Regions from separate parts of the Klebsiella sp. RIT-PI-d genome, predicted to be linked through region 2. Evidence: predicted binding sites of a transcription regulator. Region 2 holds the regulator's gene; each other region holds the start of a gene.
What was found. Region 2 encodes CRP, which controls carbon source genes, mostly activating them, when cyclic AMP is high. Its sites were predicted from a motif close to ATGTGANNNNNNTCACAT; they were not measured.
Positions count from the first base shown of each region.

Region 1 (7,694 bases), on a different contig from region 2:
GGGTTACTGTCCTGCATCAGGGACAGGTGCTGGCGGAGGGATCGCTACGCGAAGTTCAGCAAAATGAACAGGTCATTGACGTCTATCTTGGACGCTAAGGAGCGAGGATGTTACAGGTTAACGATTTGCATCAGTACTATGGCGGGAGTCATATTCTGCGCGGGGTCAGCTTCACGGCCCGTCCCGGGGAAATCACCTGCCTGCTGGGGCGAAACGGGGTCGGTAAAACCACGCTGCTGAAATGCCTGATGGGTCTTATTCCAGCGCGCAGTGGTGAGGTGATGTGGCAGGACAGGCCGATTACCCTGCGTAAACCTCATCAGCGCGTGCAGTCCGGAATAGCCTATGTCCCGCAGGGGCGGGAGATCTTTGCGCGCCTGACTGTCGAAGAAAATTTACTGATGGGGCTGTCCCGTTTCCCGGCTCGCGATGCGCGTAGCGTTCCCGATGATATTTACGCGCTTTTCCCGGTGCTAAAACAGATGAAACACCGGCGTGGCGGCGATCTCTCCGGCGGCCAGCAGCAGCAACTGGCGATTGGCCGGGCGCTGGCCAGCCGTCCTGCGCTGTTGATCCTTGATGAGCCTACTGAAGGTATTCAGCCATCGGTTATCAAAGAGATTGGTCTGGTGATCCGCCAGCTGGCGAACCGTGGCGACATGGCAATCCTGCTGGTCGAACAGTTTTACGATTTTGCGGCCGAACTGGCCGACTGCTACCTGTTAATGTCGCGCGGAGCCATTATTCAGCAGGGACGGGGAGCGGATATGGACGCCGACGGGGTCAGGTCAATGGTCGCTATTTAATGTATGCCTGAGGCGAAAGCTTCAGGCATCCCCGAAGCAGACTTCAGTTTTGCTGCACTGCATTGTGCTGAGGTTTGCAATGCATCCCGCGCACGATCATTAACCACGCCAGGACAATTGCTGCCATCAAAATTGCGAACAGTGACCAGTGCGGCAAGTGCGTTAATATTACGCCAGTCGCCAGCGGATTTGCGGCGGCACCCAGCCATCCCAGCGCCTGAGCCGAGAAATAGCTGGCTTTCATCCCTGGCGGAGCAATATTATCGATTAGCATATACTCACCGGGGGCAAATATGATTTCCCCGATAGTAAACACCGCGGCCGATATTCCCCAGATAACCAGATTGACGCCGGAAAACATAAATCCGACCAGACCAGCCACAAAGAAAAAAGTACCGGCAGCCATCAGCGGGCGTAAGTTAGAGGCGGTTAATCGGCTACCGATAAAATATTGCAGGATGACAACCAGCGCGGCGTTGACCGGCAGGACCACGGCAACAACCTGTTGCGCAGTACGAGTATCGGCCACGGCCAGTACATACTGCGAAATACATGACGCAAAAGAGCCGCCGACAAACGACGCCAGAAAGCCCGAGAGCGTAAACCAGAATAGCGCTTTATCCTGCAATAGCACCGAGGGCGACCAGGCTACCTGCTTGCCGACGGACGTGCTTGCTGATATGCGCTGCACATAGCGCTGAATAAACACCAGCGGAAATGCTGCACAGACCGCCGCCAGCCAGAAGGGCAAATTCAGGCTGTACATCACCAGCAGCGTGCCAAGCGGGGGGCCAACCGTCCAGCCAATATTAAGAAAGCTGTAATTGAGCGAAAATATACGCGCTTTTTCTGTCGCAGAGAGCACATCAGCAAACCATGCTTTTACCACCGTTGAGAAAACGGAATAGGCACAGTTGATCATGGCGAAAAAGATCACCACCAGCATGACATTATTGACTGACGGAATAGCAATAAAGCCAAAAATAAATACCATGATTGAAACCAGCATATAGCGCTTTTTATCAAACCTGTCTGCCATAATGCCGAAGCCGAGACTGAACAGCACGCCGATAGTCAATGCAATCGTCATTGCATAACCAATCATCTCGACGCTCATCGCATAACGGCGCGTCAGATAAATAGTCATAAAAGGAAGTGTTGCACCGCGACCAATAGTTAAAAGTAATGACGATGCCAGCAGCGCGGTAATAGAGCGCCTGGTTGATGTGATCATGTTCCTGCCCAAATATGGCTATATTTCATTTTCTTGTCTTATCAGGAATATCACGCAATAAGAACAATGTATAGCGGGGTAAGGGAGGAGACTGCCCTACCAGAAATAATGATCTATTAAAACGGGTTTTTTTCCGCTAACGTGGTGAAGTTCACAAAATTCTAACAATTACAGAGGCAGGGTATGACGCGAAAAGATGGGCTGCTGGCGCTATTGGTGGTGGTCGTATGGGGGCTGAATTTCGTGGTCATCAAAATGGGGCTGCACAACATGCCACCGCTGCTGCTGGCGGGCCTGCGATTTTTGCTGGTGGCATTTCCCGCCTTGCTGTTCGTCGCACGACCCAAAGTTCCTTTTCGCTTGTTGCTGGGCTACGCGCTGACCATCAGCTTCGGGCAATTTGCTTTCCTGTTTTCTGCGTTAAAATTCGGTATGCCGGCAGGCCTGGCCTCGCTGGTTCTGCAGGCTCAGGCTTTTTTCACCATTATTCTCGGGGCGTTTGCCTTTGGTGAGCGCTTACAGGGTAAGCAACTGGCTGGGATCGCCCTGGCGGTGGTGGGGGTGCTGGTATTAATTGAATCCAGCCTGAACGGTCAACATGTAGCCCTGACCGGATTTATGCTTACGCTGGCGGCTGCGCTGAGCTGGGCGTGCGGCAATATTTTTAATAAAAAGATCATGCAGCTTGATCATCGTCCACCGGTCATGTCGCTGGTGGTCTGGAGCGCGCTGATCCCGATAGTGCCGTTTTTACTGGCCTCGCTGATTTTTGACGGTCCGCAGGCCATTCGCCACAGTCTGATAACTATTGATGTGACCACAATCCTGTCGCTGGTGTATCTGGCATTTGTTGCCACTATCGTAGGCTACGGGATCTGGGGCACGTTGTTGGGGCGGTATGAAACCTGGCGCGTGGCTCCGTTATCCTTGCTGGTTCCGGTGGTGGGGCTGGCCAGTGCTGCGCTGCTGCTGGGTGAAACACTCAACATTTTACAGCTTGCCGGGGCAGCGCTCATTATGGCTGGACTTTATATTAATATCTTCGGCTTGCGGGTGGGTAGGATCAACGCGGTGCGGGGATAAACGCCGCCCCGCAAATGCGGGGCGAAAGCATCACCGACGGTGTTGATTGAAATAGGCTACGCCCAGTGCGTCGGACTTATCACTTCCGTTGCCCATATGATTAAAATCAAAGGGAGAAACATCAGAGGCGGAAGGTACAATGAGCGCGGCAGGCGCGCCATTTTCAGCCGGATGACGTGATTGCTCCGCAAAGCTCTGAGCCGATGTCAGCATAGCAAGTGCAAGGGTAGCGGAGACGAGCAGTTTCATGATTTCCTCGATACGTCTTAATACAGGCGATTAATGATTACAGTGATTTAATGGTTGCAGGTAGCGTGCTTCACCGGGCATATCCATAATCCGGTACTTATGCGGCGGCACGTCGAAATAGTTTTTGAACGTTCGCGTCAGGGTTTGCTGCGATTCAAAGCCATAGCGCTCAGCCAGATACAAAATCGGCTCGTTACTCTGCTTCAGCTTGCGGGCGATTTCCGTCAGCTTTCGGGTGCGAATATACTGGCCCAGCGAGTGCCCGGTCTCTTTTTTAAACATTCTTTGCAGGTGCCATTTTGAATAACCCGAGCGCTCCGACACTTTTTCCAGTGACAAGGGGCACTCCAGGTTATCTTCTATCCAGTTCAAGATGCTATGAATAGTAATGGCGTCAGTATTACGTCTGGACATCGTCTTACCTCTTCTGTTTACGGCAGTACTTTCTTGAGCAGGTATTCAAGAGTAGCCACTTCGTCTGCCGCTAAGTTTTTTGTTAGTTCCTGATGCAGATCTTGCCCGACAAGTTGATGGCATTGCTCACAAATGGTCGTACCTTCCGGCGTTAGTCGTACCAGCACACCGCGTTTATCATTGGGGTTTGGCAGCCGCTCAACCCAGCCTTTACAGACCAGTCTGTCGAGCATACGGGTCAGAGCACCTAAATCGACCGACAGCACTTTTTTTAGCTCAACAGGCGTTACGCACACTTCGCAGCGAATAGAACATAGCACTTTGAACTGGGTGGCAGTAATGTCCTGCGGAGAGAGATAATCATTCAGCAGACGGTCTTTTTTCTGGTTAACCATGTGGATCAAGCGTCCGAGCGGAATGATTTCGTTAAACAGATCCCCTGAACTTTTCACAATGGTTGCCCTGGCAAGTATATTAGTTGCGGGGGATATTATTGCCCAGGCAAACATAAGTCAACTGAATGAATAAGCTTATGCCACGATTTGCTAAAAGGACAGTTATGCGCTTATCTGGAGCGGTATTGAGCGAGATAAAAGGCGGGGGGACCGGAATGCTTTGGCCAACATTAATGCGGAATTATTTGTTCAAGTGATAATTCAGGACGGCAAAGCCGCCCTGAGTGGGGAAATACTAATGAGGTTGTTCTTCCAGTGACACCGGCCAGCGACGGAAAATAATCACCGCCCAGATCAGCGCAGCCAGCGCCGGGATTGCACCCGCATAGCCGATAGCGGCCATCGACACATGCGTACTCACCTGGCTGCCCACCAGCGCGCCCGCGCCGATACCAAGATTAAAAATGCCTGAGAACAGAGCCATCGCCACGTCGGTCGCATCCGGGGCCAGCGCCAGAACTTTCACCTGCATGCCAAGGCCAATAATCATAATTGCCACTCCCCAGAATACGCTCAGAACCGCAAGATGATTTTCATTGCGTGCCGCCGGAACCAGCAGCAGCAGACATATCACCAGCAGGCCTATTGCCCCTGCAATCAGGGTCGACGCGTGCAGGTTACCCAGTTTGCCAAACAGTAAGCTGCCGAGGATGCCGGAGCCGCCGAGGATCAGCAGCAGGACGGTGGCATAAGTACTGCTAAGCCCGGCAACGTTCTGCACAAACGGTTCAATGTAGCTGTAGGCGGTATAGTGTGCTGTTACCACGACGACGGTAAGCACATAAATGCTCATCAGCGCCGGGCGACGAAACAGCAGCGGCAAACTCCTGAGTGAGCCAGAGTGCTCGCTGGGAAGTCTCGGTAGCAACTTAATCAGGCACAGTAGCGTGATTAGCGCGCCCACGCCGATGACAAAAAAGGTAGTACGCCAGCCAAAGTACTGACCCACAATACGGCCGATCGGTATTCCCAGCACCATTGCCAGCGCAGTGCCGGTGGCGATCAAACTCAACGCCTGGGCACGTTTTCCCGCCGGGGCGAGGCGAATCGCCAGTGAGGCGGTAATCGACCAGAATATGGCGTGCGCAAACGCAATACCTATACGGCTTATTATCAGGACGGTGAAATTCCATGCCAGAAATGACAGTACGTGACTGGCGATAAACACCACAAACAGCCCAATCAGCAGTTTGCGGCGTTCCATTTGGCTGGTTAGCAGCATAAAGGGCAGGGACATCAGGGCGACCACCCAGGCATAGATGGTTAGCATGATGCCGACCTGCGCCGTCTCCATGCCAAAGCTTGTCGCGATATCGGACAGCAGACCTACCGGCGCGAATTCAGTGGTATTAAAAATGAACGCTGCGATGGCAAGCGTGACCACACGAAGCCACGCGATTTTGCGTGAAACAGTATTCGTCGTCATAGCGTTAGTCTGGGTTGGTTGTACATAAGAAGAGAAGACGATGTTAAAGCTATCCCTGACGCAAATACAACTAATTTGTGACGCAGATCTCAATTTATCCGGTCATAAAGTAAAGATTTGCCCGACCGCGTATTAATACTGGTGCAACCCGTGCGTCATATGTCAGCGTATCTGAACCAGAATGCTCAGGACAACATTATGCGAACAATGGAATGCTGTGTCAGCCTGCGCCCCGGCTGACACACTTATTATCATGGCAGGCGGGCAATATTCGCCTGAATAACGCTTGCCGAATAACGAAATTTTTCCAGCTCATCATCAGCGAGATGGAGTTCAATAACCTGCTGGACACCACTTTGTGCCAGTACCGCCGGTACGCCAATGGCAACATTGCTTACGCCATATTCGCCATCCAGAATGCAGGAGATGGCCAGCGCGCGATGGCTCCCTGTAAAAATATTGCGACAGATCTCAGCAATTGTCCCGGCAATACCGTATTCAGTACAGCCTTTTCCGGCATAAATTTCGAAGCCCAGCTTGCGTACTTTTTCCGCCAGTGCTGAACGATCAAGGGGCTTGCCCATACGGCGCTGATACAGGTCAGCGATGGGAGAGCCGTAGACCGATGAATGTGACCAGACCGGAAACTGGGTATCACCATGCTCGCCAAGGATGAAAGCATCGATACTCTGCGCGCCGATATCCAGCTGCCGGGCAAGCGTGCGGCGTAAGCGGGTAGTATCCAGCCACACGCCGGTGCCGATGATCTGGTTTCTCGGCAGCCCCGAAAGCGTCCATACCTGCCAGGTAATGATATCGCACGGATTGGTAGCGATAAGAAAGATGCCGTTAAAACCGCCCGCCATCATCTGTGGGATAATACTTTTCACAATCTTCGCGGTGCTGGTCAGTTCATCCAGTCGCGTCTGGCCAGGCTTAAGGGCACCGCCGGAAACGGTGATCACTGCAATATCAACATCCGCGCAGTCGCTGGCGTCGCGGGAGCAAATCGTTACCATTCCTGGCATATAGGCGGCAGCATCGCTGAGATCCTGAACATGACCTTCAACCCGGGCCTTATTAACATCAACCAAAATCAGCTCTTCGCAAATGGTCTGATTAAGCAGCGCGTAGGCAGCAGATGCTCCGACGTTGCCTGCGCCTATAATCATCACTTTGCGTGCTTTAGTGTTCATAGCGAGTCCGTTTAACGTGAAAGCAAAAAATAAAACTACTGCCTGAACCCGGGACAATGCAAGGATCTACAGCACCTATAGGATAATGCTATGGTTTTACCTCGTTCACTATCTCAATAAAAGCGTCCAGCGAGCGCGTCATTCCGCCGCGTCGCCACACCAGCCAGGTGGTCAGCCATCGCCACTCTTTACTAAGCGGCCATGCGCTAATCTGATGACTGCCGGGCATCGCCTCCAGCATTGATCGTGGGATCAGCGCCAGTCCGGCACCGGCAATGACGCAGGCCAACATCCCATGATAGGACTCCATTTCGTGAATTTTTCCCGGCATGGCATGGTCGGCGTGAAACCAGTTTTCGAAATGGCGACGATAAGAGCAGTTAGCGCGAAAGGCATAGATGTTGACACCGTTAACGTCGCTGGCACGGGTAACGGGCCGATGTCCACCGGGGGCGACAACCACCATTTCTTCCCGCCAGACAGGCAGCCCGTCAAGTGCCGGGTGGAGGACCGGTCCATCAACAAACGCGGCGCTTAGCGTCCCGGCCAGCACGCCGTCCAGCATGGTGCCGGATGGCCCCGTCGCCAGGTCAAACTGAATTTTTGGATAGCGCCCGGTATATTGTGCAAGCAGCGCCGGAATGCGCACGGCGGCCGTGCTTTCAAGCGAACCCAGAGAAAATAACCCTTGCGGCTCATCACCGGTAACGACCTTGCGCGCTTCATCTACAAGGGCCAGAATTTGCTCACTGTAGCGCAGGAAATTATGCCCGGCCGGGGAGAGGCGCAGGCGCTGGTTCTCACGAATGAACAGCGCGACGCCAAGGTCGG
Region 1 is NZ_LGIT01000009.1:1,201,499-1,209,192, reverse strand. It holds gene urtD (urea ABC transporter ATP-binding protein UrtD) at 1-98, shown strand, start outside; gene urtE (urea ABC transporter ATP-binding subunit UrtE) at 108-806, shown strand; gene ydeE (efflux MFS transporter YdeE) at 850-2,040, opposite strand; gene eamA (O-acetylserine/cysteine exporter) at 2,224-3,123, shown strand; gene marB (multiple antibiotic resistance protein MarB) at 3,154-3,372, opposite strand; gene marA (MDR efflux pump AcrAB transcriptional activator MarA) at 3,403-3,786, opposite strand; gene marR (multiple antibiotic resistance transcriptional regulator MarR) at 3,804-4,238, opposite strand; gene AC791_RS12035 (sugar transporter) at 4,477-5,667, opposite strand; gene AC791_RS12030 (L-lactate dehydrogenase) at 5,919-6,863, opposite strand; gene ptrR (putrescine utilization regulator PtrR) at 6,952-7,694, opposite strand, start outside.
Region 1: the regulator CRP is predicted to act here: its motif matches at 5,743-5,760, upstream of AC791_RS12035 (sugar transporter).

Region 2 (7,694 bases):
GCTCCTGCGCCCAGGTCTGTTCATCGTGAAGCACCAGTTCGCCCTGGGCATCGCGCTCAACGCGGAGCAGACCGCGGGCGGAGCGTTTCATACCGTTATCAGTTTTAGGCTCTTTGAAGATCGTGCGCCCTTCGCCATTAACCTGGCCCCACGTGGCTTTCATCGCAAAACCGAAGGTATCGCGGGTGTTGTACTGATAGGTAAATGAACCAATGCCAAATACCACATTCGAGCTGGCAAAGCCTTTCGCTTCCAGACGACGCAGGATCGTATTGGCTCGCTCAAGAGTAATTGAATCGCCATAAATTAAACCGACATGCGGATCGAGAACTTTATATCCTTTGTCATTTACCGTACCGCCAAAAATCTCCCACAGCACTTCAACGGATCCTTTCTCTTCCGGGCTACGATCCGCGCGCGTATCATCGTCCGCTCCGGTCCCGCACAAAATGTCGACCGGATCGCCACTGTCCGGACGAAATACCACACGCCCTTCACGGTTCATAATCGACGCTTTCAATTCCCGGGTATATTCAGTCAATACGCGCCAGTAATCCCAGGTGTCTGAAACAATCGACACAAATCCCTGCGGGTAAAGATCGACAATTAAACGACGGAACGTTTCAATTTCGCCTTCATGCTGGCCCATACACATCACGCTGTGTTCGGTGGCCGGAATACTGGCGCCGATAAAATATTCTTCGCCATCGGTATAGTAATCACGCGCATACAGAATAGAAGGAATACTGTCGGTGCCTTTAAAACTGAGCAGATGACCACCGCCTGCCTGCATGGTGTCCTGTAAGCCTGCCATGCCGCGAAAAGAGAAATCGTGGCACTGAAAATCCAGATGCGAAAGATCGCTACAGGTCTTATCCGCCCACGTCGCACAAATTTTACGATAGTGGTGGGCGATGGTGGCATTGGTAGAGGCTTTCCACAGCTCGGCAGAGAGTACTGTCTCCAGGTAGTTAACCAGCCAGAACGCATCCTCGCGAGTATTGGTAATCGTCAATACCGGCACTTTCATAGGCACTTTGCTGCCTTCATCCAGCGCTTTGATGTGTAACGGAAGGTAGCCTGTCCGGTGCAGCGTGCGGATATGGTCGACGGCAACGGCATCGCGTCCCAGATAGCTATCCATAATCTGCTTGTATTCATTCACCACGTCGTCTTCCGGGCGGGCGAAAAACGCGTCATTAAACAGATCGACCAAAAACCATTGCATAAAGCCCTGTAAGCCGAAGAACACCAGTTTGCCGTCGGCAAGCGGAGACTGAAAGAAACGATCGCTACGCGGTGTAAAGTTGGAATAGACTTTAGTGGTGCCCTGCGGATACTGAACACGGTGCGACACTTTATAGCCGTCGATAGCCAGAATAGGGTTCATTTTCATCATGTTTTCTCCATTAAGCCGCGTAGATATCGTTAATATCAATCAGTTCAAGATTCGGATGGGCCAGCGCAGGCGATGCCAAAGAGGTCGTGGTATAAAGCGCATCTATGCCGTTTGAAAGCAAATTTTCTACCCCCTTAGAAAAGATACCGTGCGTAACGTACAGGCTAACGCTGCGTGCTCCTGCTTCGCGCAAAACGCTGGCAGAGCCGATAAATGTCCCGCCGGCATCGCATAAATCATCGACAATCAGCAGATCCCGTCCTTTTACGTCCCCGGAGACCAGTGCAAAACCCGTCAGATTGCCGCTCGCGACATCGCGTTTTTTGGTTAATACCGCATAGTCGGCGGTCCCTGCCGCTCTGGCCACCGCATCAATTTTCTTCAGCGCACCGGCATCGGGAGCGACCAGCATCAGGGCCTGCTGCTGAAATTGACGTGCCAGCGTCCGACTGTGCAGCAGGCACGCGTCTTGCGGGACAGTAATAAAATTGTCGATGGCTGCCGCTGCCGCGTCGCTGTGCGGGTCAAGCACTTTGACTTTATCGAACCCGAGCAGATTGAGTTGCCGGGCAAAAACTTTCAATGCGAAGCTGTCGCCGGCCACCATATGGCGATCCTGACGCGCCCACGGCAGCCAGGGAAGTTCAAGATGGCTAACCAGAACATCGGTAGTATGGCGTACAGCATCAACTAACTGAGCCAGCAACATAAAATCATTCATGTCGCACAGGGCTGCGGCGCGAATACGCATTAAATGGGCGCTGGCAGGCAATTCACCCGTGACTTTCAGCCAGACCGCGCCATCAGGAAAAACGCCGGTGGTTAAAGCAACGTCCTGATTATCGATAAATAACTGCAATCTCATTGCCATTTCTTTGCCCTCTCAGCCAGTTATTGTCCCTAAGACAATTTAATAATGTCTCTAAGACACAAATAGTACAAGCTATTTTTTAACCAAAATCATAAAATAGCGATAACTGGCTGATATTGAAAATAAAAAAAGCGTGTTTTTTGTGCACAGCCGGACTGGTAAACTAGAGTCCCCTGTAACTGAGAGTGGCGACAGTTAATGACGACAGAAGCGGAATATCTGAAAAACTACGATGCCAGCCGTTTTCCATCGCCGCTGGTGACTGTGGATAGCGTACTGTTTACGCTACATCAGGGCGAACTTTGCGTATTGCTGGTAGAGCGTGCCAGTCAGCCACATCAGGGACGCTGGGGACTGCCGGGCGGCTTCATTGACCTGAAGCACGATGGCTCTACCCGCGATACCGCGCTGCGCAAACTTACCGAAAAGACCGGCGTATCGCCTTCCTGGCTGGAGGAGCTGCAAACGTTTTCCGGCCCGGATCGCGATCCGCGCGGCTGGAGTCTGACGATCGGCTGGTTTGCACTGATATCGTGGGTGGACTGCGCACCGCATATCGACAGCGTCAGCGAAGCTAAATGGCTTCCGGTGCAGCGGCTTACTGATTATGCACTGGCGTTTGATCATGCCAACATTGTGCAGATTGCCCTGCATCGCCTGCGTCAAAAAACCAAATATTCGTTGCTGCCGGTTTACTGCTTGCCTGAGGTCTTTACTCATGCGCAACTCCAGGAGGCAACAGAAATTATTCTTGGGCAACCGATCCAGCGCAAAAGTCTGATCCGGCGTATTGAAGCATCGGGAATGCTGGAAGAAACCGGCGAGAGCATCGCGACCGGCGCGCGTAAAGCCCGGCTATGGCGACGCAAGCCCGGCGTGGATATTCATCTTTTTTCGCGTAATCTGCTGGCCGAGCAAGGAATCGCCCCTTAAATGAATAAACTGTAATCATGATTACAGGTTATATTACGGCGCAACTTTCTTAATTTATCCTCAGTCATGGCTCACATTTCATCTGAACAATCGCCTGTCGGGCACCACGATTCGCATTTTTTTCGCCCCATGCCCGGGGCGCGGAATCCCCATCTGCAAACCATGCTGCCGCGCCTGCTGCGCCGTCGGGTTCAATTTACGCCGGTCTGGCAGCGCCTGGATCTGCCGGATGGTGATTTTATCGATCTGGCGTGGAGCGAAGATCCCCATCAGGCCAGGCATAAACCCAGGCTGGTGGTTTTTCACGGGCTTGAAGGCAGCCTGCACAGTCCTTACGCACATGGTCTGATCCATGCTGCAAAAGCCCGTGGCTGGCTTGGGGTGGTCATGCATTTTCGCGGCTGTAGCGGCGAGCCGAATCGGCTTAACCGCATTTATCACTCAGGTGAAACTGAAGACGGTACCTGGTTTTTACACTGGCTGAAGCGCGAATTTGGCAATGCGCCCACTGCGGCGGTTGGCTACTCGCTGGGGGGGAATATGCTCGCCTGCCTGCTGGCCAAAGAAGGCGATAACGCACCGCTGAATGCCGCCGCTATCGTCTCTGCTCCTTTTGTACTGGAAGCCTGTAGTTATCATATGGAAAAAGGCTTCTCCCGGGTGTATCAGCGCTATTTGCTTAATCTGCTGAAGGGCAATGCAACGCGCAAGCTGAAAGCCTTTCCCGGCACTCTGCCAATCGAGCTGGCACAATTAAAGCAGGTACGACGTTTGCGCGAGTTTGACGATTTAATTACGGCGCGCATTCACGGCTTTACCGACGCTATCGACTATTATCGTAAGTGCAGCGCGATGCCGTTGCTCAGTCAGATAGCTAAACCGACGCTTATCATTCATGCTAAAGATGATCCGTTTATGGATCATCACGTTATTCCTGAGCCAGGCACGCTACCGCCGCAGGTCGAGTATCAGCTCACCGAACACGGTGGTCATGTCGGATTCGTGGGCGGTACGCTGCGACATCCGGAAATGTGGCTGGAAAAACGCATACCCGACTGGCTAACTACATACCTCGGAGCTTAAGGTGATTATTCCCTGGCAGGATCTCGACCCAGATACTCTCTATAGCCTGATCGAAAGCTTTGTCTTGCGTGAAGGTACTGATTATGGTGAACATGAGCGTTCACTTGAGCAAAAAGTCGCCGACGTTAAACACCAGCTCCAGACAGGCGAAGCCGTACTGGTGTGGTCAGAACTGCATGAGACGGTCAATATCATGCCTCGCACGCAGTTCCGCGGCTAATTTACTGATTCTTCAGGGAGTTGCTATGTCTGCCAAACATCCAGTGATTGCGGTAACAGGGTCCAGCGGCGCGGGGACCACGACGACCAGTCTCGCGTTTCGCAAGATTTTTGCCCAGCTTAATCTGCATGCAGCGGAAGTCGAAGGCGATAGCTTTCATCGCTATACTCGCCCGGAAATGGACATGGCCATTCGCAAAGCCCGGGATGCCGGACGGCATATCAGCTATTTTGGCCCGGAGGCGAATGACTTCAATCTGCTGGAGCAGACATTTATTGAATATGGACAGTCGGGAACCGGTCAGGCGCGCAAATATTTGCATACGTACGATGAAGCCGTACCGTGGGATCAGGTGCCAGGAACGTTTACCCCCTGGCAACCGCTGCCGGAGCCGACCGACGTATTATTTTACGAAGGTTTGCACGGCGGCGTTGTCACCCCCCAGCATGACGTCGCGCGTCATGTCGATTTACTGGTTGGCGTAGTGCCGATTGTGAACCTGGAGTGGATACAAAAATTAATTCGCGACACCGGCGAGCGCGGCCATTCACGCGAAGCCGTCATGGACTCCGTGGTTCGCTCAATGGATGACTATATTAATTTTATTACCCCCCAATTTTCCCGGACCCATATTAACTTCCAGCGCGTACCCACCGTCGACACCTCCAACCCATTTGCGGCAAAAAGCATTCCCTCGCTGGACGAAAGTTTCGTGGTTATTCACTTTCGTAATCTGGAAGGGATCGACTATCCCTGGTTGCTGGCCATGCTTCAGGGTTCGTTTATTTCTCACATTAATACATTAGTGGTGCCGGGCGGGAAAATGGGCCTGGCAATGGAGCTGATCATGCTGCCGCTGGTTCAGCGTCTGATGGAAGGTAAGACAATTGAGTAAAAGGTGCGCAAGTGCCCGACAGCAAAGGCTTATCGGGCAAGATTATTATGCGGCAATCACTTCGTATGAATGGGTGATATTGACGGCTTTACCCAGCATAAGCGCTACAGAACAATATTTCTCGGCAGAGAGATCGACGGCGCGCGAGACGGCCGCATCTTTCAGATCGTTACCCGTGACGATAAAATGCAAATTGATATGCGTGAACAGACGCGGCGCTTCTTCCCGGCGCTCAGAGGTCAGTTTAACCTCGCAATTTGTGACGTCCTGACGCCCTTTTTGCAGGATAGACACCACATCGATCGCGCTACATCCACCTGCGGCCATCAGCACCATTTCCATCGGGCTGGGCGCTTTATCACCAGAGTTACCATCCATTAACACCTGATGCCCGGAAGCCGACTCACCTAAAAACGTTAACCCCTCGACCCACTTGACGCGTGCTTGCATAACATCCACTCCAGCGTTGAAATTTTCTCCACAGATTACGCGCACATAACAATTCTCGCAACGGAAGACGACCTGCGTCATGCTGAAGCGAGACACCAGGAGACAGGCGGCAAAAGCTATGTTAAAACAGATCAGATACCGCAGTGATACATTGACTTTGACGCATGTATGCAAAGGAATTAGATTTGGCTGCGGAACATACCGACAGTCAACTTCCTCGCTGAGGGACAAACACGATTGCAACCCGGAGGCAGTACCCTTTCGCCGCCGGAGATAGCTTATAACAGAGGATAATCGCGCATGGTGCTTGGCAAACCACAAACAGACCCGACTCTCGAATGGTTCTTGTCTCATTGCCACATTCATAAGTACCCATCAAAGAGCACGCTAATTCACCAGGGTGAAAAAGCAGAGACGCTGTATTACATCGTCAAAGGCTCGGTGGCAGTGCTCATTAAGGATGAAGAAGGGAAAGAAATGATCCTTTCTTATCTCAACCAGGGCGATTTTATCGGTGAACTGGGCCTTTTCGAAGAAGGTCAGGAACGTAGTGCCTGGGTACGTGCAAAAACCGCCTGTGAAGTTGCGGAAATCTCCTACAAAAAATTCCGTCAGCTGATCCAGGTAAATCCGGACATCCTGATGCGCCTTTCTTCACAAATGGCGCGTCGTTTACAGGTGACATCCGAAAAAGTGGGCAACCTCGCCTTCCTCGACGTGACCGGCCGTATTGCGCAGACGCTGCTTAACCTGGCTAAACAGCCAGATGCCATGACGCACCCGGACGGTATGCAAATCAAAATCACCCGTCAGGAGATCGGCCAGATCGTAGGCTGCTCTCGCGAAACGGTGGGACGTATCCTGAAAATGCTGGAAGATCAGAGCCTGATCTCCGCGCACGGTAAAACTATCGTCGTTTACGGCACCCGCTAGAGTCGACACGCGGCGCATTCCCAGTAATGCGCCGATGCTGTTATCGCTATGTGGCGCAGGCTGATTTATCACCCGGAAATAAACTACGCACTTCGGCAAACGCTGGTGCTCTGTTTGCCCGTGGCTATCGGCCTGTTGCTCGGCCAGCTTCAGTACGGCCTGCTTTTTTCCCTCGTTCCCGCCTGCTGTAATATTGCCGGTCTTGATACGCCGCATAAGCGCTTTTTTAAGCGGCTGACGATCGGCGGCGCGATGTTCGCGGGCAGTAGTCTGGCGGTTCAGCTTCTGCTGGCGCAGGGTGCGCCGCTGCCGCTGGTGCTGACCGCGCTGGCAATGGTACTCGGCGTGACAGCGGAAATCGGCCCGCTTCATGCCCGCCTGCTTCCGGCATCCTTAATTGCAGCCATCTTTACCCTGAGCCTTGCCGGTTCTGTGCCTGTCTGGCAGCCAATGCTGCTGTATGCCATGGGCACGCTCTGGTATGGACTCTTTAACTGGTTCTGGTTCTGGCTATGGCGCGAACAGCCGTTGCGGGAATCATTAAGTCTGCTCTATCGCCAGCTGGCAGACTATTGTGAAGCAAAATACAGCCTGTTGACCCAGCATACCGCGCCGGAAAAGGCGCTGCCCCCGCTGTTGGTACGTCAGCAGAAAACGGTGGATTTAATTACCCAGTGCTATCAGCAGCTGTATATGCTGTCGGAAAAAAAACACGAAAACTACAAGCGTCTGCGCTGGATGTTCCAGATGGCGCTGGATTTACAGGAGCATATTTCGGTTAGCCTCCACCAGCCGGAAGAGGTGCAAAAGCTGGTGGAACAGAGTCATGCTGAAGCCGTGATCCGCTGGAATGCCCGGACCATTGCCGCCCGCTTACGCGTGATGGCAGATGATATCCTTTATCATCATT
Region 2 is NZ_LGIT01000004.1:20,837-28,530, forward strand. It holds gene AC791_RS03410 (nicotinate phosphoribosyltransferase) at 1-1,396, opposite strand, end outside; gene prs (ribose-phosphate diphosphokinase) at 1,410-2,270, opposite strand; gene AC791_RS03420 (NUDIX hydrolase) at 2,469-3,203, shown strand; gene AC791_RS03425 (hydrolase) at 3,270-4,286, shown strand; gene AC791_RS03430 (YheU family protein) at 4,288-4,506, shown strand; gene AC791_RS03435 (phosphoribulokinase) at 4,532-5,401, shown strand; gene AC791_RS03440 (OsmC family protein) at 5,447-5,851, opposite strand; gene crp (cAMP-activated global transcriptional regulator CRP) at 6,152-6,784, shown strand; gene AC791_RS03450 (YccS/YhfK family putative transporter) at 6,833-7,694, shown strand, end outside.

Region 3 (7,694 bases), on a different contig from region 2:
TCTCCTGTGCGGCGGCGGGCGGAGTCGGAACGGCTGCAAAAAGCGGCCCGATGCACAGCAGCGCCAGAAATAACCAGGTTCCGGGAAACAGAATATGTCGCAAAGGCGGGCTGTGCTGATCCACTCGGAGAGTCCTTGTTATCATTTTGTTGAATTTAAAGTCTAACCAACCCTTAAGCTGGCGAATAGAAATTTTTTGAATAAGTCAAAATCAGGCGTGGTAAAGCGCAGATGAGAAAAATGTGATGTCGTCTGTGAATTTTAAAACAATTTTTCATTAAATTTGAAAGTATGTTTATCTGCGAGTAGAGTTTAGAGCATATGACATCCACGCGGGGCGACTCGCGCAGCACTCAGGAGAGAACCAATGAAAATTGCACTGATGATGGAAAACAGCCAGGCGAGCAAAAACGCCGTCATCCTCAATGAATTAAACGCTGTTGCCGACGAGAAAAATTTCCCGGTTTATAACGTCGGAATGAGCGATGAGAACGACCATCATCTGACCTATATCCATCTGGGCATCATGGCCAGTATCCTGCTTAATGCAAAAGCCGTTGATTTCGTGGTTACCGGTTGTGGCACCGGGCAGGGCGCGCTGATGTCCCTGAATATTCATCCGGGTGTGGTTTGCGGTTACTGTATCGATCCTGCTGATGCGTTCCTGTTCGCACAAATCAACAACGGTAACGCGCTGGCGCTGCCTTTCGCCAAAGGTTTTGGCTGGGGTGCTGAACTGAACGTACGCTTTATTTTCGAAAAAGCGTTTACCGGGCGTACCGGAGAAGGCTATCCGCCGGAGCGTAAAGAGCCGCAGGTCCGTAACGCAGGCATTCTGAACCAGGTCAAAGCTGCCGTGGTGAAAGAAAATTATCTGGATACTCTGCGCGCTATCGATCCGGAACTGGTTAAAACGGCGGTTTCCGGCCCACGTTTCCAGCAGTGCTTCTTTGAAAACTGCCAGAACAAAGAGATTGAAGCGTTCGTACGCGGGATTATTGGTTAAGCCGGTAAGCTATTCTGCGCAGGGTACTGCACTGCGCGTTATTCAATACCCTGAGGCCAGCTTCAGCTGGCCTTATTAATTTCCTTTCTTCGAAACCGAACTCCCCGCCTCACGCGTTAGCCTCAACGTATCAACCATGCCTGCCAGACAAATCAGAGCGATAAAGACAAATGCCAGCCGGAAACTGATACCCGGCACTGCCGAGAGCGCCAGCCAGTCGCTGACGCGTTCACCCAGGCGAATACCAATCGCGCCGAGCGTGATGCCCAGCCCTACAGCCAGCTGCGTGGCGGTACTAAAAAGCGTATTTGCATAGCTCATCTGGCTGGAGGGCACATCAGCAAAAGCCAGCGTGCTGATGCCGGTAAACTGTATCGAACGGAAAACGCCGCCAAGATACAGGATTAGCAGAACCAACCAGATGGGGGTATCTGGGGTTAAAAAGGCGCAGGCAAGCAAAGCCAGCACATTCAGTATGCCGTTAAGCAGCAGCAGACGACGAAACCCGAGCCAGCGGATCAGCGGCGTGGTTGCCGGTTTTATTGTCAGGTTGCCGACAAACACGGCCAGCACCAGCGACCCGGCATGAAAGGGGTCCATGCCAAATCCGACCTGGAAAAGCAGCGGTAATAGAAAAGGAACGGTGCTGATAGAAGAGCGAAAAAGCGAGCCGCCATACATCGTGACGCGAAAGGTCGGGATCTGCAACGCATCGAGGCGGATCATCGGCCATGCGGCACGCCGAAAATGGCGCAGCGCATAAAAAGACGCTAGCGCGCCTGGTACCAACAGGGCAATGATGATTTCGGTCTGAATATGTTCTGCACCCAGCGCCTCCATAGCGTAAACAAGGCTGACCATCGCAATTGAGGTGGCGAGAAAGCCCGGCATATCGAAAGGCCGTCGTTCATCATCGCGAATGTCAGGAATAATCCGCAGCGAAAGGAAAATGGCGAGCAGGCCAATTGGCAGATTAATAAAGAAGATCCAGCGCCAGTCCGCATAGCTGGTGATAAAGCCTCCCAGCGGCGGGCCAATAATCGGCGCAACCAGCGCAGGCCAGGTCAGGGTGGCGATAGCGGTGATTAACTGGTGTTTTGGGGTGGTGCGCAGCACTGCCAGGCGACCGACCGGCACCATTAGCGCCCCGCCTGCGCCCTGAAAAATGCGCATGGCGACAAAGCTCTCTACGCTGGTCGCCAGTCCACATAATACCGATGCCAGCGTGAAGATAGCCAGCGCCACAGTGAACACCTTGCGTGCGCCAAAGCGATCGGCAATCCAGCCGCTGGCGGGGATCAATACGGCCAGGGTGATAAGATAGGCGCTGATACCAATATTCAGATCAACCGCGTCTACGCCGAATGATTTCCCCATATCAGGCAGGGCGGTTGCGATTACCGTGCCATCAAGGAACTCCATAAAAAATGCGCCAGCCACCAGCAGCGCAGCGGGGGATAAGCCACGTTTTTCCCTGTCGGTAAGAGATCCACTCATCGTATACCTGCCACCCTTAAAATAAATAATGCTGCGCTGCGGCGTTAACTTACCGTTTAAGCACAACTTTTTTTTAAAATTTTACCGATTCCGATAAAATTTATGTGATTTTTATCACGTTGTAGTTGATTTTTGTGACGCAGGTCATATTATAGGTATCAGAAAGTAACACCTGCATAACAAAAACCGGAGTCTATCAATGAAATTTCGCAAAATTCTGAAAAGCATGTTTGAAAACTACTGCAAAACCTTCAAAGACGTACCGCCTGGCGCTATGTTCTGATAAAAAAACCTGCCGCGGCAGGTTTTTTTATGTCCTGATTTCCCCTCTGACATTTCCGGACCTGTAAGGTACTATTACGTCCCTTAAATAAGGAGCGCAATATGTCCAATAATCTGAGTGCCGACCAGGAACTGGTCTCTGATATCGTAGCCTGCCAGCTGGTCATTAAACAAATTCTTGATGTCATCGAAATTATCGCTCCGGCAGAGGTGCGTGAAAAGATGTCCGCCCAGCTAAAAGCGATTGATTTCACCAGCCACCCTGCCGCCGCCGATCCGGTGACGTTGCGGGGTATTCAAAAAGCCATCGCGCTGATTGAGATGAAATTTACGCCGCAGGATGAAGCACATTGAGACAGGCCCGGCAGCGTATTGCCAGGCCATCAATGCATAAAGGATATCAGAAGAAAGTCTGCACCAGCAGATAGCTTGCGGCACAGGCACAGCTGACGCCGATTAATCCCGGCAGAATAAAGCTGTGGTTGATGATGAATTTACCAATTCGCGTCGTACCCGAGCGGTCAAATCCAATACAGGCGAGATCGCTTGGGTAGGTGGGTAGCACAAAGTAGCCGTAAGATGCCGGGAAGAAAGCAACCAGCATTTTCGGCTCTACGCCCAGCATTAGCCCCATCGGAGCCACCGCGGTTAGCGCAGCCGCCTGACTGTTCACCAGTTTTGATACCAGAAAAAGCACAATCGCATAGGTCCACGGATGCGTCTTAACGACTCCCTCAAGCGCCATTTTTAACTCCGTCAGGTGAGCCTGGAAGAAAGTGTCGCTCATCCACGCCACGCCAAAGACCGAGAAAATCGCTACCATCCCTGCCTTAAACACCGCGCCGTTGGAAATGGTGGTGGCATTTACGTTGCACACCATCAGCATAATGGCCCCGGCGATCAGCATCATCATCTGGATAGTCAGGTTCATTGACAGCGGGGTCAGCGTTCCTTTCAGGTCAAATGACGGACGCAGGCCGGGGATCGCGCCCAGAACCACGACGACAAGAATGCCGGTGAAAAAAATCCAGGTAGACCAGTATGCCTGGGGGGCGAACTGCTGATCCATCAGGGTATCGCTACTGCCGTAAATAAACTCGCGTTGCTTCGGATCTTTCAGCTTCTTCTGGAATTCTTCATCATCTTCAAGGTTTTTACCGCGACGAAGGCTCCACAGGGCAGCAATCGCCACGCCAAACAGCGAAGCGGGTACTGAGATAGCGAGGATTTGCAGAATGCCCCATGCCTGACCTACACCGTGATGCGCGCCAATGATAGACACCAGGGAAACCACCGCTACCGAGACCGGCGAAGCGGTAATGGCCATTTGCGATGCAATTGATGCTACCGCCATTGGGCGCTCAGGACGAATCCCCTTTTTTAACGCGATGTCCGCAATAATGGGAAACATGGTGTAAACCACGTGTCCAGTGCCGCATAAAAACGTCAGCGACCAGGTGGTGAAGGGGGCCAGCAGAGTAATATGCTGGGGATGTTTACGCAGCAAACGCTCCGCAAATTGCATCATGACGTTAAGCCCACCCGCCGTTTGCAGCGTGGCGGCGCAGCCGATCACCGCAAGGATGGTCAGCATAACGTCAACCGGCGGTTTACCCGGCTGCAGGCCAAAAACAAATGTCAGGATAAAAAGGCCAATCCCGCTAATTAAACCCAGTCCCATCCCACCAAAACGCGTGCCGACCAGCAGGCAAAGAATAATGACTATGAACTCAAGGGTAATCATGTCGCACCTTTTGCAAATTCATCAGATGCATTAAATCATTGCATTTTGTAAGCCTACTCAATGAGAGGTAGATCTAATTTATAAAATGTTAACAAAAACAGAATATTACAAACATATTATTAACATTTTAGTGATGGGATGCGGCTTACGCCAGAAAAAGGGTGCCTGAAAGTAGGTGCCCCGAGACTGATGCACGGGGCGGGAGCGATCAGCGCTGCTGAAAATTAACCACGTTTAATAAATGACCGTCCGTCTGCTCCATTTTCAGGCCCGCATGCGCGGCATTGCGCACCTCCTCAGATATAGTACGCAGCAACAAACCGTGTTCTTCACGTTCGCTTTCAATCTGGACTAAAAAGGCCAGCGTAGTGTCATCATTAAGCGCCCGGACCTCGCAGAGTAATTGTGCCAGCGTTTCACTACGATGCTGAAAATCGTTGATCGTCTGGGAGAACAGATCGTCGAGATTAGCACACGGCACTTCAATCAATGGCGGGGGAGCGACGACCGGATTTGCGCCCGCCTTTTTCATAAAATCGAAAATGCGCATCATGCGGGTCACGTTGATCTGCGCCTGCGAGCGCAGGAAAATGGCGGTGCCGGTCAGATGACGTTTTGCACACCACTCACTCAGGCGCAGGTAGCGATTCGACGCGGTATATTCGAGATTCATCTGGGCGTTGAGTTGTTGAACCATTGCTGAAGCAGTCATACCAATGTCCTTATTACCAGAGAAGAGAGTCATGCACCCATCACATTCGCATCACTCATATAAGCAATGTCTGCATATCAGGCATGTGCCACCACTACACACACCACCATAATAAATTTCTGTTAGCGATGTATGTGATCGTGGGTTAATTTTCCGTAATTACGGCAAAAATAATATAACCCGCATGAATGCAAGGAAAGGCTAAATATCATCTGTTCATTATTGGTTACAACTTCTTTAAAAGGATGAGATATCAAATTAAAATATTATCCATTCTAGTAAGTATCTGTTTTTGATAATAAAAACGGTATTTCGATATGGTTGAAATTAAATTCCACGGCGCGTACTATTCTGTTGAGAATGAGCGCTAATACTATTGGCTATACATATCATCCCGGCAGCAAAGGGAATGAGAGGACATTTTAAGCATAAATTGCGCCAGATCATTTTTATTCTTCCAGAGCATTCGTCTTCAGACGTGAATCATTGTACCGAAACGTCTGATGCGCGTTTAAGCATTCGCAGATGTATTTAATGGAGTAAATAATGAAGAAAGTTGCTGTACTGTTGGCTCACGGTTTCGAAGAAGCGGAAGCCATTGTTACCATCGATATTTTGCGCCGTCTGAATATTGAGGTAGAAACTCTGGCCTGCGCCGAATCCCGGGCCGTCGTCAGTTATCACGCTATTCCGATGGTCGCCGACGCGACACTCGCAGAGCGTCTGAATGTGCGTTATGACGCCGTGGTATTACCCGGTGGTCCACAAGGCAGCGTTAATCTGGCGGCCAGCGAAGAGGTAGTGGCATTTGTTATCGCCCACGATGACGCCGGAAAACTGATTTGTCCTGTGTGTTCTGCCGCCGCCCGGGTGCTCGGCAAACATGGCCTGCTTAAAGGCCGCCGTTATGTCTGCTCCGGTGATTTATGGCAATCGATATCCGATGGCGAGTATATCGATGCACCCGTCGTTGAAGATGGCAATCTCATTAGCGGTAAAGGGCTGGGCCTGATTTTCGACTTTGCGTTTACGGTTGCCGCTCGTTTGCAGGGTGATGACGCCCCCGCACGCGAGCACGCTGACCATATTTACTACTGCTGGTAGTTGTAGCCCCGGATGTTTCAGCATCCGGGATAAGGATAAGTACGCCGGGGATATAGACTATCCTGTCACTCTCACCGCCAATTGTCTGACAAACCCACGCCGCTTTATGTCATTACCTGCTGAATATATGTACGCAATAACTGTAATTCTGCGATGTGATGGCGCTCTCCTATGGAGAATTAATTTCCCGCTATTAATGTTCCAGCCAATGCATCATTCACGTCCTGAATGCTAATGCGTTGTTTTATGTCCGATAAAAAATGTCGAATCCGAATCAAACCTACATAAAAGAATGTTGACGCTGGAGTTTAACATGCACAAATTCACCAAAGCACTGGCGGCCATTGGACTGGCTGCGATTATGTCACAATCGGCTATTGCAGAATCCATGAAGCTGGGTTTCCTGGTGAAACAGCCAGAAGAGCCGTGGTTTCAGACCGAGTGGAAGTTTGCCGATAAAGCCGGAAAAGAGTTGGGATTTGAAGTAATTAAAATTGCCGTTCCCGACGGTGAGAAAACCCTTAATGCCATCGACAGTCTGGCGGCAAGCGGCGTAAAAGGCTTTGTGATTTGTACCCCCGATCCCAAACTTGGCTCTGCTATCGTGGCCAAAGCCCGTGGCTATGACATGAAAGTCATTGCGGTGGACGATCAGTTTGTCACGGCCAAAGGCAAGCCCATGGAAAGCGTACCGCTGGTAATGATGGCGGCGAGCGAGATTGGTGCCCGTCAGGGGCAGGAGCTGTTTAAAGAGATGCAAAAACGCGGCTGGGATGTGAAAGAAACCGGCGTTATGGCTATCACCGCTAACGAGCTGGATACCGCCCGTCGCCGCACGTCAGGCTCCATGGATGCCCTGAAAGCCGCAGGGTTCCCGGAAAAGCAAATTTATCAGGTTCCTACCAAATCGAACGATATCCCCGGCGCGTTTGATGCGGGCAACTCCCTGCTGGTGCAGCACCCGGAAGTTAAACACTGGCTGATTGTTGGCATGAATGATAACACCGTCCTCGGCGGCGTACGGGCAACAGAAGGTCAGGGATTCAAAGCGCCTGATGTCATCGGTATCGGCATTAATGGTGTGGATGCGGTGAGCGAACTGTCTAAAAATCAGCAAACCGGCTTCTTTGGATCGCTGCTGCCAAGCCCGGATATTCACGGTTATAAAACCAGCGAAATGCTCTACAACTGGGTAGAGAAGGGCGTGGAGCCGCCGAAATTTACCGCCGTCACTGACGTTGTACTGATTACCCGCGACAACTTCAAAGAAGAGCTGGCGAAGAAAGGTCTTTAATCGATTTCAGTCAACCATGATTATGCCCCTCTTTTCTGACGGAGGGGCTGTTGAC
Region 3 is NZ_LGIT01000009.1:1,567,029-1,574,722, reverse strand. It holds gene AC791_RS13840 (HD domain-containing phosphohydrolase) at 1-124, opposite strand, end outside; gene AC791_RS13835 (RpiB/LacA/LacB family sugar-phosphate isomerase) at 368-1,006, shown strand; gene AC791_RS13830 (MFS transporter) at 1,082-2,503, opposite strand; gene azuC (stress response protein AzuC) at 2,703-2,786, shown strand; gene AC791_RS13825 (DUF2766 family protein) at 2,888-3,139, shown strand; gene AC791_RS13820 (anaerobic C4-dicarboxylate transporter) at 3,186-4,529, opposite strand; gene AC791_RS13815 (non-heme ferritin-like protein) at 4,738-5,241, opposite strand; gene AC791_RS13810 (DJ-1/PfpI family protein) at 5,788-6,345, shown strand; gene AC791_RS13805 (arabinose ABC transporter substrate-binding protein) at 6,659-7,639, shown strand.
Region 3: the regulator CRP is predicted to act here: its motif matches at 2,606-2,623, upstream of azuC (stress response protein AzuC).

Region 4 (7,694 bases), on a different contig from region 2:
TGGCCCGAGAAAACGTCCGGACGCGTTACCCGCCCCCATCATCACATCCGCGCCGTAAGTGGAGTTGCTCTGGTTGATGGTAAACTTACGCGCCAGAATGATCAGATAGCCAATCGCCAGACCAATCACTAATCCGGTGAAAAGCGACGCGATGAAGTTCTCAACCGGAAAAACAAATCCGGCTCCCAGCAGCAGCGCCGGAACGCCAAGACCCACACCGGTCTGGATCGCGCCGCCGATGTCCAGAATACCAACCAGCGAACCTTCGATAATACGGGCGAAAAGAAAGCTGGCACCAAAGGCTGCCACCGCGCCGTAAACCCCGGTATCCATACCGGCTTTCAGCATCGCCACAAACGCCACTTCGTTAAACGCACCAATACCGTAGAGGTAATACATGTGTGTCCCGGCAAATACGCCGGAGGAGAGCAGACCAACGAAGATCGGGAACGACCAGTCGGCATACCAAAACCCTTTATTCTGTTCCATTGCCGTCTCCGTTATTTGCCGCTGAGCGAGTTGTGGATCAGATCGAGCCAGTTCGGCACGGTCAGATTAAAGGATTCGATCATTTTCATGTCGAAGCCGCGGAAGAAGGCACTCAGAACAAACAGCGTAATAATCGCGCCCATCATCACTTTGGTGACCCGGTGCCAGCCGCTCTCTTCCACGCCCTTACCAATCAGGATCCCCAGTACCAGGCCCGGAACGGCGTTGCCCATGATCAGCTGCGCTGCGCCGCCAAAAATAGTGGCCCAAAAGCCCGATTTCTTGCCCGCATCAATTGCTGCCAGCCAGAAAATCACCGGCATGATGATGTTAACCAGCAGGTTAGCCGCAGGGACCAGCACCTTCACCGCCGTGACCTGTAAAGATTCAGGCACCGATGAGGCGGTCAGGTTGAGAAAGGTCACGACGAAGGTGCCAATGATCCCGCAGGCGATGGCCATTTTTTTCGGGTCGTGCATTGTTTCGCCGACGTTGCGATTTTTGATCATCAGCGCTGCCGCGCCCCAGTTAGGGATAATGCGATGATCAACATCCTGAGTGAATGAACCGGCAGCCACCGAAGATGCCCAGGCGTTAAAGAAAAAGCCTAAACCAAATGAGAAGTGTGACGCAGGATCGCCTTCACAGGAATTCAGCTCACCTAACGTACGAAATGCCCCCATCCCCTGCGTGGTAGGCGCGTGAAACATGCGTGCCGCTCCGGCGCCCACACCCACCCCGACCAGGCCGCCGATGATTAGCGATTTTATTAATATTATCAGGAACATGGTTCCGCCCTATTATTGAGGATCAGCGTTGCGTGACAAAATCGACCTTATCAAGATCGATGGCCGTCACGTTGACGGTAACGTCCAGCTCCACACTGAACGTCCGTCTTTCCCGGCGCAAAAAGAAGAACAAAAAGGCTTCTTTACGCACCGTTTCATGCGCGTGAACAACCTGCACATCCTGTGGCTCAATACGCAGTAAAATATGCGGCGAGGCTTTCATCACTGCCGCCTGAACGTGGTTGAGGGCATCGGCAAAGGCGCGCGATTTGCCCTCGCCTTTACCCTTGACTCTCACCGTGGTGGTGAATTGCTCTTTCATGCTTATGCGCCGTGCTTCTTCTGCCACGCCTGTACCAGACGTTCGCCCAGCTCTTCTTTATCCATAAAGCCAAACCCCAGCACGTTGCAGCCTTCGTTGATGGCGGTCACGCCTTCATCAACCGAGCGCATACCGTATTTCGCTTTATAGCCATATTTGGTCTGGGCAGTAATCGCTCCGGCCCCGCCGCTGCCGCAGAATGAGATGCCGAAGGTGGCATTTTCAGCTTTCATCATGTCGCCCAGCTTCATGTCTGCCGCCATACCCGGCACCACCACGGCACGTCCGCCCGCTTTTTCGACGCCAGCGGCAACTTTCTGGCCTTTCCCTAAACGGTCGCCAATCACTACGGTAATCTGTTCCATCTTGTGCTCCTTAAAGGTTTTCTTTTGCGACTTCGAAGTGAACTGACAGTAGCCAGGCTTCTTCTTCGGGAAGGTTGCCGAATGCTGCGACCACGTCGCGAGCAAGGGCCATTGAGTCTGGTGAAATTTCGTCGAACAGGCTGGCCTCGACTTCGGGTAATGGCTCGCCGGTGATCGCTCGAAAGGCCATTGCCCGCACGTGGGAGGTCAGCATCTGCTCCTGTACGGCATTAGGAATAATGTGGTGACGGCCCAGCAGCGCATATACCTGCGGCAACATGCGATCGGCAAGCTCGCCAATCTGCTCCGTTTGTTCTCCAGCGTCGTTAATGACAGCTCCGTTATTCACTCGTTGTACCCCGTTTTTGGCTCTGGGATAAAACTACCGTCGGACGTTAATAGTTTGTAGCGAGTTGTTTTCCACTTCGAAGTGGAAAGGCGAGTGGCAAGAGTGATCTGTGCCGCATAAATGGGCTGAATAACGATTATTCACTGGGATATCGTGACAAACGTCACATAAAAACGTGGAAATCAGCGGCAGTTAACGGGCAAACGCGTCGTCTACTGGTCTGGAAAAATGTGAGGTTAATAAGGTTTACTTATGAGAAAAGGGGTACATGCGCCGCGTCTGACATCATCCGGTGCAATGAAAGGTGTGCAATAATGCCCGACACGGGTTTGTCAAAAGCCCTGATGTACCGCTGGCATAACTGGTAATACGCTCATGGTTTAACATGAGCGCATTTTGCGTTTAGTGATTAACGATACTTCTTATGATAGGTATTGCGCGTGGTTTTAAACTCTTCTGCCGCGGCCTGCGCTTCTTTCACTTTACCTTCATTGGCGAGCTTAATTGCGCCATCAATTTGCGCGACCAGGATATCGAAGCCGTGGCGATAATCTTTCATTTCCGGGCTGTCGGCGGCTTTATCTTCCAGTTTTGGCGGGGTGGCTTTTTGCGCGTCCAGAGCGGCCGTACGCATATCGGTGAGTGCGGCTTTCATTTCAGCAGCGTTGTCCGTAGTCTGGACCACCTTCAGATTAGTATTAAGGGTGTCCATATCATCTTCAAGATCGGCAGCCATAACATGGGCTGAACTCAGCACAAGCGTGGATACTGCCAGCATCGTCAATAACGTTTTACGCATCGCTCACTTCCTTTTTTATTATTAAAAAGGGCGGCCAGTGCCGCCCTGAGTTTACTGTCCGGCGATTTTCATCTCCGGAAGCAGTACTGAACCACACTGAATATTACTGCGCGTTTCGATATCATTACCGATGGTCACCATATTGCGCCACATGTCTTTCAGATTGCCCGCAATGGTGATTTCGCTTACCGGATACTGGATCTCACCGTTTTCAACCCAGAAGCCCGCTGCACCGCGTGAATAATCGCCGGTGATGCCGCTGACGCCCTGTCCCATAAGTTCGGTGACCACCAGCCCGGTGCCCATCTCTTTCAACAGCCCGGCAAAATCCAGACCCTGTCCGGCAATGCGCCAGTTGTGAATGCCGCCGGCGTGGCCGGTACTTTTCAGGCCCAGCTTACGCGCAGAATAATTAGTTAAAAGCCACTGGGTTAATACCCCATCTTTAATGATGTCGCGGCGTTCTGTGCGCACGCCTTCGCCGTCAAACGGTGTAGATGCCAGCCCTTTGAGCAGGTGCGGATGTTCCTCAATGGTCAGCCATTCCGGCAGGATTTGCTGGCCCAGTGAATCCAGCAGGAAGGTTGATTTACGGTATACGGCGCCGCCCGCAATGGCGCCTACCAGATGACCAAACAGGCCGGTAGCCACTTCGTTAGCGAAGATAACCGGCGCTTTCATGGTAGAGAGTTTACGCGGTGACAGGCGCGATAAGGTGCGACGCGCGCACTCTTCGCCGACCCATTCCGGGCTTTGCAAATCGCCCAGCGCGCGGCCGATGGTATAGGCGTAGTCGCGTTCCATCTCGCCATTCACTTCAGCAATCACACAGCTGGAGAGCGAGTGGCGCGTTGAGCAATAGCTCTGCAACATCCCGTGGCTGTTGCCAAAGACTTTGATCCCGTAATGGCTGTTAAAACTGCCGCCTTCGGTATTGGTAATACGTTTATCAGCGTTAAGGGATGCCTGCTCCGCGCGTGCTGCCAGTTCGATGGCTTCGTCAGGAGAGACTTCAGCCGGATGGAACAGGTCAAGATCCGGCGCGTCAAAGGCCAGAAGATCTTTGTCTGCCACGCCCGCGCACGGGTCCGGAGAGGTATAACGGGCAATATCCAGCGCGGCCTGCACGGTGCGGGCGATGGCATCCGGGCTGAGGTCAGTGGATGAGGCACTTCCTTTGCGATTCTGGTGATAAACGGTGATACCCAACGCGCCGTCACTGTTAAATTCAACATTTTCCACCTCACCGTAGCGGGTGCTGACGCCAATCCCGGTGGTCTTGCTGACCGCCACTTCCGCGCCGTCGGATTTGCCGGAAGCCAGCGCCAGTGCGGTTGATACGGCTTCTTCCAGGACTTTACGCTGCTCTGCAACTTGTGTGATTACTTTCATTACTGATGCCATAATGTAAGGTGAAGTTTATTGAAGTCTAACAGAGAACCCATTCTCAGTGTGCGCTCACAGTGTTAGTATTAGCCTCTTTTTTGAGGAGCCAAATATGACTAAGCAGCCCGAAGACTGGCTCGACGATGTTCCCGGTGATGATATTGAAGACGAAGATGATGAAATCATCTGGGTCAGCAAAAGTGAAATTAAACGTGATGCCGAAGAATTAAAGCAGCTCGGAGCGGAAATGGTCGCGCTGGGCAAGAACGCACTGGACAAGATCCCTCTTGACCAGGACTTGCGTGCTGCTATCGAACTGGCGCAGCGCATCAAGATGGAAGGTCGTCGTCGTCAGTTACAGCTGATCGGCAAAATGCTGCGTCAGCGCGACGTTGAACCCATTCGCCAGGCGCTGGATAAGCTGAAAAACCGGCATAACCAGCAGGTAGCGATGTTCCACAAGCTGGAGCAGATCCGCGATCGTCTGATTGCTGAAGGTGATGACGCGGTGCCGGAAGTGCTGCGACTGTGGCCGCAGGCAGATCGTCAGCAGCTGCGTTCGCTTATCCGTAACGCGAAGAAAGAACAAGAAACCAATAAACCGCCAAAATCGGCTCGGCAGATCTTCCAGTATCTGCGCGAACTGGCAGAAAGCGATCTGTAATATCTCCGGCTGGCGCGGAACGTCCGCGTTAGCCCTTTTCCCTCTTTTTTCCTGCCCTTTTACTCGCGCCACTTTCTAAGGCACAACAAGCTGAATCGTTAAAGCTATTGACGATCAACATCACTTAAATCTATGTAACAGCCATTCAGTTGCGCACATTTTTACAGTAGCGATCATATTTCACACGGCAAATTTGGCTGTTTACTCACCAGGTGAGGCAGGTCACATTTTCATAACGCTGATATCACTAAATTTCATCATGAAAAACATAATCGATTCAGCAAAAAGGATGATTTTATGAAAAAGGCACTGACACTGACTACGCTGGCCCTGCTAATTTCGGCCCCTGCCCTGGCGCAAACATGGGTGCTGACGGGTGCTGAAAACAGTACCGAAAAAGGGAACTGGCAGATCAGCAGCGATAAGCTGAACATCAAAGACAGCCATTTCAGCATTGAGCAAAAAGTGTTGCACGGCGGCAAACAGGAAGGCAGTAAAGTCTTGACCATTACCAGTAAAGACGGCCTCACTATTGCGCTCAGCCCAACGCGCGGTATGAATATACTGCATGTTGAGGGATTTGGCGTACGCATGGGCTGGGACTCGCCGGTTAAAGAGGTGGTCAATCCGGCATTTATTAATCTGGAAAGCCGTAATGGTCTGGGCTGGCTGGAAGGATTCAACGAAATGATGGTTCGCTGCGGCTATGAATGGACCGGGCATCCGGTGACGGCTGACGGTCAGATTTATACCCTGCATGGCAAAGCGGGTAATACGCCGGCCTCGCAGGTAGAAGTCGAGGTAAGCGACTCCGCCCCCTATGAGATCCGTATTCGCGGTTTGCTGAAAGAGAGCACCTTCAAAAAAGCCGATCTGCAAACCATGACTGAATTGCGCTATGTGCCCGGCAGCAACAGCTTTAGTCTGCACGACGTGTTAACCAACCATGCTGACTACCCGCATGATTATCAGATTATTTATCACAGTAACTTTGGTAAACCGATCCTTGAAGAGGGTGCACGTTTTCTTGCGGCCATGGAAAGTATCAGCCCCTTCAACGATTATGCGAAGGACGGTCTGAAAACGTGGCAAACGTATCTGGGTCCAACCAAAGGTTTTGATGAAATGGTTTTTAACATCAAACCGTTATCAGACAGCAATCATCACACCCTGGCGGCAGTCGTCAATAAGGCGGGAGATAAAGGTGCCGCTATTCAGTTCGATACTCGCCAGCTGCCCGTTCTGACCCTGTGGAAAAATACCGATACCGGGAAGCAAGGCTATGTGACCGGTATTGAGCCGGGTACAAATTATGCCTATCCGGTGACAATTGAACGCGAGCAAAAACGCGTGAAGCAACTTCAGCCTGGTGAAAGTACTCAGTTCGATCTGACTTATACCTTATTACACAGCAGCAGCCAGGTCAGCGAGGTAGAAAAAACCATTAACGATATTCAGGGCACCACGACGCTAAAAATCGATGAAACCCCGATAGCGAAAGAATAATTCCCGCAGGGCCTGTCCGGTTATATTGGGCAGGCCATTCTCATTATTAATAAATATTGTCAAATAGTCTTTAATTTCCCCACCTGATTTGGGAGGCGGTAGCTGACCTGCTAATTTGAATAGTCTATCCTTGCTCGGGCAACCAGCATATCTGGTATTCTCTGGGGAAAGGAAAAAACATATGACACAAAAAACATATAGCGAGAAATGGAAAGATCGCTTCGACTTCTTTGAGCGTAATGGCCTGCCGGGCTCGCCGGGTTATCGTGATGCCGTTAAGAAATTAAAATTTTTACAGCGCCCGCGCTACATGTATAACTTTTATGCTTTTTTCTTTGGCTTTATCTACTTCTGTATTCTGGGTTTATGGAAAAAAGGCCTGACGCTTTTTGTCGGTATTGCCGTTATCAACCTGCTGATAGGGGTGGTTGAAGTGATGGGCGATCTGAATCTCGACGGCGTGGTAAGAGGGGTAAACCTGGCCTATGCTGCTTTCTGCGCGATGTCAGTGAATAGCGCTTATTATCTGCATACGATTAAAGGTGTCGATAGCTGGAATCCCTTCCAGGGCATGAGCCGCAAGAGTTCAGCTGAACTTGAAAAAGTGCCGTCACGTCAGTATTAATGCTGTCAGGGAGTACCCGTTACTCCCTACATTGAATCTGCCAGCAAAAGACTCCCCACTAATAACGTCAACGTAATACTGGAAATAAAGAAAGCCAGAAACGCTTTTAATCGCCGCGTTGAAGCCACCATACCCGCGATACTCATGGGGAAACTGACCGTTATTAATAGCAGGACCACACACCATCCGGCCATTACTGCCAGGTCGAGAACCTCAACCCACTCATCGCTATAATTTGTAAATACCGCAAAAAGGACCATTAACGCAAAGAGTACCAGCGAGGCAATACTTACGCTCAGCGCAACACTGACCATCTTTACGTTCTTTTCAACCGGTGTGGCCACCTCGGGTAATATTGTCATGATCAATTGCCTGTTTCAGGGTTGGCTATTTAAACCCTG
Region 4 is NZ_LGIT01000012.1:23,231-30,924, forward strand. It holds gene AC791_RS17035 (DUF4310 family protein) at 1-489, opposite strand, end outside; gene AC791_RS17040 (DUF4311 domain-containing protein) at 501-1,277, opposite strand; gene AC791_RS17045 (DUF4312 family protein) at 1,300-1,599, opposite strand; gene AC791_RS17050 (SFCGS family glycine-rich protein) at 1,602-1,964, opposite strand; gene AC791_RS17055 (glycine dehydrogenase) at 1,975-2,313, opposite strand; gene cybC (cytochrome b562) at 2,723-3,112, opposite strand; gene pmbA (metalloprotease PmbA) at 3,164-4,516, opposite strand; gene yjgA (ribosome biogenesis factor YjgA) at 4,611-5,162, shown strand; gene AC791_RS17075 (aldose 1-epimerase family protein) at 5,460-6,668, shown strand; gene AC791_RS17080 (DUF2628 domain-containing protein) at 6,850-7,293, shown strand; gene AC791_RS17085 (hypothetical protein) at 7,320-7,655, opposite strand.
Region 4: the regulator CRP is predicted to act here: its motif matches at 2,414-2,431, upstream of AC791_RS17055 (glycine dehydrogenase).